DNA from 3 places in the Nonomuraea sp. NPDC050790 genome. Region 2 is predicted to be linked to each of the others. Evidence: riboswitches for the same ligand, from Rfam matches in the RefSeq annotation. Region 2 holds a riboswitch; each other region holds the start of a gene.
What was found. Region 2 has a riboswitch for cyclic di-AMP ahead of ACIBEJ_RS41460 (C40 family peptidase). Riboswitches for the same ligand answer to the same signal wherever they lie in the genome.

Region 1 (3,266 bases), on a different contig from region 2:
GCGGGGGAGCGCGGCCTCTCGAACGTCCGCTACGAGCGGGGCGACGCCTTCGACCCGGAGCCCCTGGACCGGCCGGCCGACATCATCGTGGTCAGCGGGCTGTACGAGCTGATCCTGGACGACGAGACGATCAGGAAGTCGCTGGCCAGGCTCCGCGACCTGCTCGCGCCCGACGGCGTGCTGATCTTCACCACGCAGACCCGCCACCCGCAACTGGAGTTCATCGCCAACGTGCTGCCCAACCGCGACGGGCGGCTGTGGGTGATGAAGTGCCGCCCCGCCGAGCGCCTGCACGCCTGGGCCGTCGAGGCCGGCTACGCCGACGTCGTCAGCAGGAGGGAGAAGATCGGCCTGTTCACGGTCACGACGGCGACTCAGGCGCCGGAATGTATGACCATGGACGCATGCAGACACGACTGATCGGTCAGATGAGTGTCAGTGCCATCGGGCTCGGCGCCATGCCGATGTCGGTGGAGGGCCACATGCCCGACGAGGAGCAGTCGATCAGGACCGTCCACGCGGCCCTGGACGCCGGGATCACGCTGATCGACACGGCCGACGCCTACACGCCGACCGAGGCCGAGGTCGGCCACAACGAGCGCATCGTCGCCAAGGCGCTGGCGAGCTGGGGCGGCGACGCGGACGCGGTGCTCGTGGCCACCAAGGGCGGGCACACCCGGCCACGCGGGCGCTGGGCCGTGGACGGCCGGCCCGAGTACCTCAAACAGGCCTGCGACCGCTCGCTCAAGGCGCTGGGCGTCGAGGCGATCGGGCTCTACCAGCATCACCGGCCCGATCCCGCGGTGCCGTACGAGGAGTCGATCGGCGCGCTCGCGGACCTGCTGGCGGCCGGGAAGATCAGGATGGCCGGGATCTCCAACGCGAACCCGGCCCAGATCAGGCAGGCCAACGAGATCCTCGGCGGGCGGCTGGTGAGCGTGCAGAACCAGTACTCGCCGAGCTTCCGCAGCAGCGAGCCCGAGGTGGACGTCTGCGAGGAACTGGGCGTGGCCTTCCTGCCGTGGGAGCCGCTCGGCGGCATGAACCACGTGGGCCGCCTGGGCAGCCGCCACGCCGCCTTCGGGCAGGTCGCGGCCGAGCGCGGGGTCTCCCCGCAGCGTGTCTGCCTGGCCTGGGAGCTGGCCAGGAGCCCGGTGATGATCCCGATCCCGGGTTCGAGCCGCCCGGCGACGATCCTCGACTCCCTGGCCGCGGCCGACCTCGAACTCACCGAGGAGGAGCTGGCCCGCCTGGGCTGAGCGGTGCCCGGTTTCGCGTCAGGTCGGCCGTCGTGCGAAGCTGTTGTGGTCCCCAACACCAGGAGGTCCTCATGGCGGAATCACCGGAGCCGGAAGTCAGCGAAACTCCCGAGGACGAGATGAAGCGCAAGTTCCGGGAGGCCCTGGAGCGTAAGCGCAACCAGCACACCGACTCGGGTGCGGGTGGCAGGGGCACGGATCAGTCGAAGATCCACGGCGCGCACGGCCCTGCTGCCAGCAAGCGTTCGTTCCGGCGCAAGAGCGGCGGCTGAGCCGACGTTCCGAGGGGGTACGGCATTGCCGTACCCCCCTTTTTCTTGACCTTCTTAGGTAGATCTTCGCCCGTTTCATGGCGATTGTTTTGCTTTTGACGTGTTTGGCACTTACAGTCCATAGCTATACCAGCCCGGCGACCTGGCCCTTCAGCAGGAAGAGGCCTCCGGCTGGCGCCGAATCCCGTACCCGCGGGAACCGGGGAACCAATGTTCCTTTGGGGTGAATCCGACGTCCGCGTCGGTAGGGCATCTCCACGCCCGAACCCGTCAGCTAACCCGGTAGGCGAGATGGAGAGGACTGATCTTTTCATGCACCACCGCGATGAGCCCCCATTCCGCGTAGTTTCACCCGCCGCCTACTGAGCGGCCCCCTTCCCCAAGCTCCACTTCGCGCCAGCGCGTAGCGTCCGTTCGGCTTTGTGCCCGGCTACGCCGCTTTGACGAGCGCGTTTTCCCCTGTCCCCGCACAAAGGACTTCTCTTCTTCATGTCTTCCCGCTTTGGCATGCGTTCTTTCACCATGCTCGCCTCCGCCGCCGTCATCGGCGCGGTCACCCTCGGCACCGGCGCAACCGCACACGCGGACGACTTCTCCGAAAAGAAGCCCCTGCTCAAGGGCTCCACCACCGCTTCGTACTACTGGGACGACGCCTCCGGTCGCAACGGCGACACCGGCCTTCCCGCCTCCGGCAAGCCCATGCAGAAGGGCCTGGCCGCCAGCCCGAGCTGGCCCCTGCTCACCGAGGGCTACGTCATCTACAAGGGCAAGAAGGAGCCGTTCTTCGTCGGTGACCGCGGCCCGGGCGTACCGTCGAACCGCGGCATCATGCTCGACCTCGACGCCAAGACCTTCGCCTCGCTGACCGGCGGCAAGTTCAACTCCAGCTCGCTGACCGTCGACGGCGTCGGCGGCCAGGGCCACATCAAGATCGACTACGTCATCACCAAGTGGGGCCCGGGCGTGGGCAAGAAGAACCACCCCGTCGCCTTCTCCACCGGCGCCTGGTCCCGCAAGGACGCCAACCCGGCCAAGCCCCCGGTCGTGACCGCGGAGAAGAAGATCGAGAAGAAGGAAGAGGACAAGCCCGCCGCGCCCGCGCAGGTCGCGGAGAAGGCGCCGGAGAAGGCTCGCGAGGAGAAGGCGCCGCAGGCCGAGCTGGCCGCGGCGGTCACCAACCGCGAGACCGAGTCCAACGGCGTGGGCGGCCTCGCCCTCGTCAGCGGCCTGGCCTTCCTGGGCGGCGGCCTGTTCCTGGCCCGCGGCCGCATCCGCAAGGCGTTCGAGCGCTGACCTCTTTACTCATGAGGAACAGAATGTGATTCTGTTCCTCATGAGCGAACGCGCGGCCGTCAACGGCATCGAGATCGTCTACGACAGCTTCGGCTCGCCGGACGCACGGCCGCTGCTGCTCATCATGGGGCTCGGCGCCCAGCTCATCCACTGGGACGAGGAGTTCTGCGAGCTCCTCGCCGAGCAGGGCCACCACGTCGTCAGGTTCGACAACCGCGACGCCGGTGAGTCCACACACCTGCACGAGGCGGGCGTTCCGGAATTCGGGTCGCCCGCTTCGCCGTACCTGCTGGCGGACATGGCGCGGGACGCGGCCGGGCTGCTCGACGCGCTCGGCTGGCCCGCGGCGCACGTCGTCGGCGCGTCGATGGGCGGGATGATCGCCCAGCAGCTCGCGCTCGACCACCCGGCGCGGGTGCGGACGCTGACCTCGATCATGTCC
Region 2 (3,266 bases):
GACTACCCTGCATCCATTCTGCGCCGGATCGGGTAGAGGGAACTTACTGCATCTAAAAGGACGACCGTTAGGGCGCAACGAAAACGCCCGGAGGCTCTCGCGAGCCACCGGGCGTAGGTGGTCAGGCGGCCGCGAGTGCGCTGGGGCGCCTGGGCCGCTGGTCAGGTCTGGGGTACCGGGTGGTCCTGAGCCGCCTGCCGTACCGATGGTCCAAGGGTACGGCGGGCCGCTCGCGGGGCCGGTGGCCTGCGGCGTCAGGCGCCGCCGGATACTCGGGCGGCGAGGTCGTCGCCGATCTCCGCGGTGGTGCGGGCGGCGCCGCGCTCGGCGATGTCGGCGGCGACGGCCTGCTCGACCCGGGCGGCCTCGGCGGTCAGGCCGAGGTGGTCCAGGAGCATGGCGACCGAGAGGACCGTGGCGGTCGGGTCGGCCTTGCCCTGCCCGGCGATGTCGGGCGCGCTGCCGTGGACCGGCTCGAACATGCTCGGCGCGGCGCCCTCGGGGTTGATGTTGCCGCTGGCCGCCAGGCCGATGCCACCGGCCACGGCGGCGCCGAGGTCGGTGATGATGTCGCCGAACAGGTTGTCGGTGACGATCACGTCGAAGCGCTCGGGCTGGTTGACGAAGAACATCGTGGCCGCGTCGATGTGCACGTAGTCGGTGGTGACCTCGGGGTACTCCTCGGCCACGCGGTCGAAGGTGCGCTGCCAGAGGTCGCCGGCGAAGGTGAGCACGTTGGTCTTGTGGACCAGCGTGAGCTTCCTGCGCGGGCGGCTCTGCGCCTTGGCGAAGGCGTAGCGGACGACGCGCTCGACGCCGTAGGCGGTGTTGATGGACTCCTGCGTCGCCACCTCGTACGGCGTGCCCTTGCGCATGGCGCCGCCGGTCCCGGCGTAGAGCGACTCGGTGCCCTCGCGGACGACGACGATGTCGAGGTTCTCCGGCGGAGTGTTCGCCAGCGGCGTCGCGACGCCGGGCAGCAGCTTGACCGGGCGCAGGTTGACGTAGTGGTCGAAGTCGAAGCGGATGCGCAGGAGCAGGTCGCGCTCCAGCAGGCCGGGCGGCACCTTGCGGGGGTCGCCGACGGCGCCGAGCAGGATCGCGTCGTAGCCGCGCAGCTCCTGGAGCACGGAGTCGGGCAGGACTTCGCCGGTCCTGGCGTAGCGGTCCGCGCCGAGGTCGTAGTGCGTGATGTCGAACTTGGGACCGACCGCTTCGAGGACCTTGAGGCCCTCGTTGACGACCTCGGTGCCGATCCCGTCTCCGGGGATGACGGCCAGGCGAATGCTACGCGACTCCATGGGCGGTACCTTACCGGTTCGTCTCGCCTGCCGAGCAACCCATCTCATTTTTCGGACACTGCATTTTGCCCGATTTGCACGCTTTTGACTGTTTCGTTAGAGTCCCACGAGCCGAATCCGCGCACCGTAGCGCGGAGCCGGGGACCCACTTCCCCTATGGGGCGAATCCGCGTCATCCCAGCGCGGTAGGGCGACTTCCAGCCCGAGCCCGACAGCTAACCCGGTAGGCCGTGTGGAAGGACATTCCCCTGTCTCGCATCATCGCGACCGCCGTGCTCACCTGTGTCACCGCGGCCACCCTCGCATCCCCCGCCACCGCCGCTCCCGACAGCGCCGCCGTCGACCCCTACGAGGTGACGCTGACCGGTCAGGTGGTCAAGCAGGTCCAGGAACGGCAGGCGCCCAAGCCCAGTTGGGAGAAGGCCCTGGCCTACGCCATGGACAAGCGCGGCACGCCGTACGTCTGGGGCGGCACCGGCAGGCGCGGCTACGACTGCTCAGGACTCATGCTGCGCGCCTACGAGAGCGCGGGCATCGAACTGCCCCGCACCGCCGCCCAGCAGTACTCCGCCTTCTCCAGGAAGATCGCCTGGAAGGATCTCAAGCCCGGTGACCTGGTCTTCTTCTCCGGGTTGGGGCACGTGGGCATGATCTCCAAGCCTGGTCACATGGTGCACGCGCCGCGTACCGGGGACGTGGTCAAGGAGGAGAAGCTGAGCTCGTGGCGGCGGCGGGCGTTCGTGGGCGCGGTGCGCCCGGACCCCAAGGGCGTCAAGCTCACCGACCGTCTCGCCGAACTGCGCCGCGCGCCGGCGCCCGTCATGCCGACCGCGACCCTCTGAGCCTCAGCCCATAACAGGGCCTCAGCCCATACGGGGCATCAGCACATAACAGGGCCTCAGCCCATACGGGGCCTCAGCACATAGCAGGGCCTCAGCCCATACGGGCGGAGAAGATCAGGTCCCAGGCCCGGCCGCGCGCGTGGGCGACGGCGCCCAGCAACACGCCGCTGTCGCCCAGCGCGCTGGCCACGACCGCGGGCCTGAGGGGGCCCAGTTCGGCGATCCGGCGCTGGATGGCCTCGCCCAGCAGGTCGAGGTTGTGCCCGACGCCGCCGGACAGCACGATCACCTCGGGATCCAGGACGGCGGCCACCGCCACGAGCAGGCCGCCGATCCTGCGGCCCTCCGCGGCCACGACCGACAGGGCCGCCCGGTCGCCGCTCTCCGCGGCGGCGAAGACCTCCTTGGCCGTGTCCAGGGACAGCCCCGCGGCCCGTGCCGCGCGCACCACGCCCGGCGCCGCGGCCAGGGTCTCGGTGGCCCCGTGCTCCCGCGCGTCCCGCTGGTCCACGGCCTGCTCCTCGACGGCCGGGATGTAGGAGACCTCTCCCGCGGCGCCCCTGGCCCCCACGTACAGCTCGCCGTTGACGACGATGCCCATGCCCACGCCGGTGCCGATCGAGACCAGGGCGAAGTTCGACTTGCCCCGGCCCTCGCCGTAGGCGTGCTCGCCGACCGCGGCGAGGTTGATGTCGTTCTCGATGACCAGGTCCACGTTGAGGGCGGCGCGCAGGCGCTCGGCCAGGTCGGGGCCGGGGAGGTTGGGGGCGAGGTCGAGGCGGCCGGCGTTCTGGTCGTAGACGCCGGGCGAGCCCACGACCGCGCAGACGATGGCCGACCAGTCGAGCTCGGCTTCCCGCGCCGCCGCCCGCGCCAGCCCCGCGACGAGTTCGCCCAGCTCGGCGGAGGTCCGCGCGGTGTTACGCCCGTCGGTACGGCCCGCGAACGCCCCCCGCAGATCGGCCACCGCCACCCGGATCCAGTTGCGGCCGATGTCGATGCCGGCGACGTGGGCCGAGGCGGCGTTGACGTCGTAGAGGGAGGTGACGGGGCCGGGGCGGCCGGACACCTCGCCGACGAGGTGGACCAGGCCGTCCTCCTCGAGCCCGGCCAGCGCGGCGGA
Region 3 (3,266 bases), on a different contig from region 2:
GGAAGATCCCGGCCATGATCAGGCTGACCACCCAGTAGACGATGCCGAACAGCACACCGTCGATGATTCGGGCGACCAGGCGCTGCCACCACTCGGCCAGGGGGGCCGGCGCGCCGGGCGGCTGTACGCCCACCGGCTGACCGTACTGCTGGCCGTAGCCGGGCTGGTAGCCCTGCTGACCGTAGCCCTGGGGCTGCTGGCCGTATCCGGGCTGCTGGCCATAGCCGGGCTGCTGCTGGCCGTAACCCGGCTGGGCGTACTGCTGCCCGGACGGGGGCTGCTGGCCGTAACCGGGCTGCTGGCCGTAACCCGGCTGCGAGCCGGGCTGCTGACCGTAGCCGGGCTGCTGCTGGCCGTATCCGGGCTGGGAGCCTGGTTGCTGGCCGTACCCGGGTTGCTGCTGGCCATAGCCGGGCTGGGACTGGGGCTGCTGACCGTAACCGGGCTGCTGGCCGTAGTCGGGTTGCTGCTGGCCGTAACCCGGCTGCGAGCCGGGCTGCTGGCCATAACCAGGCTGCTGCTGACCGTAGCCGGGCTGGGAGCCTGACTGCTGGCCGTACTGCTGCTGGCTGTAGTCGGGCTGGCCGTATCCGGGTTGCTGCTGGCCGTAGCCAGGCTGCGAACCGGGCTGCTGACCGTAGCCGGGCTGCTGACCGTATCCCTGCTGCTGGCCGTACTGGGGCTGGCCATAACCGGGCTGGGAGCCGGACTGCTGTCCGTATCCCTGCTGGCCGTAGGGGTCACCGTCATGGCGGTAGCCCACGACCGTCACGTCCGGGTCGGGCTCGCCCTGTGCGTGGCCCGCGTTGTGCTGTCCGTATTCGGGGGTCCCGGAATTGTCGCCGGGATCGTCCTGTGGATACGGCGGCTGTCCGGTGCTCACCGTGTCACCTCGCTTCGAGTGTGCATGTGGCACATGTCAGGACACATGCCTTCGCTGCCCAACGTATCGACATAGGTATCTACAATCACCTTTCCCTTTGGTCGAGGTCCGAGTCAAACGACGGGAGGTGGAGCAACATCCTGGTGTTGCCCAGGGTGTTGGGCTTGACGTGCTCCAAGTCGAGGAACTCGGCTACACCCTCGTCATAGGAGGCGAGCAGCTCGGCATAGACCTCGGGGGACACCGGGGTGCCCTTGATCGGGTTGAACCCATGCGCGGCGAAGAAATCCACCGCGAATGTCAGGCAGAACACCCGCCGCAGGCCGAGTTCGCGGGCCGTACCGATCAAAGCGGTAACGATTTGGCTCCCGACCCCGAGACCGCGGACGTCGGGGTCGACGGCCACGGTGCGAATCTCGGCGAGGTCCTCCCACAACACGTGCAGGGCGCCGCATCCCACGACCTGCCCGTCACGCTCGGCCACCCAGAACTCCTGGACGTCCTCGTAAAGGGTGACCGTGGCCTTTTCCAGCAGGCGAGGCCCGGCTCCGGCATAGGTGTCGACCAGGCGCCTGATCGTCCGGACATCCGGCGTACGAGCTCGCCTGACGACGACCTCGATGTCGGGTACGGCCCGTTCGACGACCTGTTCCATGGCACTTCAGAGTACAGACGCAATTACGGCTGAACCCTATTTGCCCACCTACTTCCCCGAACATCTCACCTAGTGGACGAGCATGCCCGACCACAGGCGACGCCCCCTCGACCACCAGGCGAATACCCGATGACGAGCAATGATTCCCTCGGTGACGCCGATCCTCACGTACGTCCCATGCACCCGCAAAGTGCGCATAAAGTCGCTCTTGTACGGCGGAGCACGTGATCCCCCCGTGACACTTCGGTTGTGAAACCTCAACCGACTTGGCAGTTCTGGTTGAGCACGAACCAGGAGTGCACTAGTGTCCAGCGTCGATGTCACCCGCGCTTTGCGCGCGGCGGCACGCCTAATCCCCTCCCCAGGGGAGCCGGGGACCCGCCGGTGGCCTCAGGCCACCCCGGGGTGAATCCGAGCCACGGCTCGGTAGGGCTGCTCCGGCCCGAACCCGTCAGCTAACCCGGTAGGCGGCCACGAGAGGAGCTGGTTGGTGAAGCGCACGCGTAACCGTGAGGGGAAGCCCGCGGGCAAGCATGCCCGCCCTCCCGAACCAGGCATCAAGAAGCGGTTGGTCGTTCTCACGGCAGCCGTAGCCGCGGTGACGTTCGTCGTCACCCCCCTCGGTTCCGCAGCGGCCGACCCGAAGCCGTCGCTCAAGCAGTTGTCCGAGCAGGCCGAGAAGCTCCACCTGGAGATCGAGACGCTCACCGAGCAGTACAACGGCCAGCGGGTGAAGCTCAAGGACGCCCAGGAGGCCGTCGACGCCGCCAAGAAGACACTGGCCACGAGCGAGGCCGACCTCGCCGCCAAGCGGCACAAGGCGGGGATGCTGGCCCAGAGCGAGTACATGATGGGCGGCTTCAGCCGCGCCCTCGCCTTCGCCGCCTCCGGCGACCCCGACCTCTTCCTCGACCGCGCGGCGACCAGTTACGCGCTGGAGCAGCAGCAGGGCGAGCAGGTCAACCAGGTCACCCGGGCCAGGGAACTGGCCGCGAAGGCCCAGACCGAGGCGAAGACCCGCATCGACGCGGTCTCCAAGATCGTCAACGATCTGGAGGCGCGGCGCGACAAGATCAGCAAGCTGGTCAAGAAGGTCGAGAGCGACCTGTTCCAGCGCGCCATCGGCGAGGCCGGCCGTCCCGGGACCCGTGCGGTCCGGGTCAACCTGCCGATCATCGGCTCCGGCAAGGCGGCCGAGGCGGCCAGGTGGGCGTTGACACAGCAGCTCAAGCCGTACGTGTGGGGGGCCGAGGGGCCCAGTTCCTACGACTGCTCCGGCCTGGTCATGGCGGCGTACCAGCGGGTGGGCATCTCGCTGCCCCACTACACCGGCGACCAGTGGACCGCCGGCACCCGCATCTCCCGCGAGGAACTCCGCCCCGGCGACCTGGTCTTCTTCTACAACGACCTGCACCACGTCGGCATCTACGTCGGCGGCGGCATGATGGTCCACGCCCCCCAGACCGGCGACGTGGTCCGCCTGGCCTCCATCTCCCGCCGCCCCTGGGCAGGCGCCGTCCGCATCGCCGACTAACCCCCACGCGGTACGACGCGCGGGGCACGGCACACGGGTTGTCCGGCGCAGAGCACGGGGCGCGGCGTGCCCGGCGCGCGGCACATGGCACATGGCGCAAGAGTGCGGCCTAGAACGCACGGCGCGCACCGCAAGGCGTGGGGCCGCACGGCACATGCGCACGGCGCGGAGCGCGGGGTGTGCGGCGCACGGCG

Region 1: linked by a shared signal. The riboswitch ahead of ACIBEJ_RS45645 (hypothetical protein) and the one ahead of ACIBEJ_RS41460 (C40 family peptidase) in region 2 are both predicted to bind cyclic di-AMP.
Region 3: linked by a shared signal. The riboswitch ahead of ACIBEJ_RS42985 (NlpC/P60 family protein) and the one ahead of ACIBEJ_RS41460 (C40 family peptidase) in region 2 are both predicted to bind cyclic di-AMP.

Annotation. Positions count from the first base shown of each region.
Region 1 is NZ_JBITGF010000013.1:51,262-54,527, reverse strand. It holds gene ACIBEJ_RS45660 (class I SAM-dependent methyltransferase family protein) at 1-420, shown strand, start outside; gene ACIBEJ_RS45655 (aldo/keto reductase) at 405-1,259, shown strand; gene ACIBEJ_RS45650 (DUF5302 domain-containing protein) at 1,331-1,531, shown strand; cyclic di-AMP (ydaO/yuaA leader) riboswitch at 1,697-1,835, shown strand; gene ACIBEJ_RS45645 (hypothetical protein) at 2,021-2,824, shown strand; gene ACIBEJ_RS45640 (alpha/beta fold hydrolase) at 2,865-3,266, shown strand, end outside.
Region 2 is NZ_JBITGF010000010.1:143,398-146,663, forward strand. It holds gene ACIBEJ_RS41455 (3-isopropylmalate dehydrogenase) at 255-1,301, opposite strand; cyclic di-AMP (ydaO/yuaA leader) riboswitch at 1,401-1,546, shown strand; gene ACIBEJ_RS41460 (C40 family peptidase) at 1,574-2,143, shown strand; gene ACIBEJ_RS41465 (ROK family protein) at 2,235-3,266, opposite strand, start outside.
Region 3 is NZ_JBITGF010000011.1:84,828-88,093, reverse strand. It holds gene ACIBEJ_RS42995 (RDD family protein) at 1-883, opposite strand, end outside; gene ACIBEJ_RS42990 (amino-acid N-acetyltransferase) at 969-1,538, opposite strand; cyclic di-AMP (ydaO/yuaA leader) riboswitch at 1,875-2,023, shown strand; gene ACIBEJ_RS42985 (NlpC/P60 family protein) at 2,029-3,072, shown strand.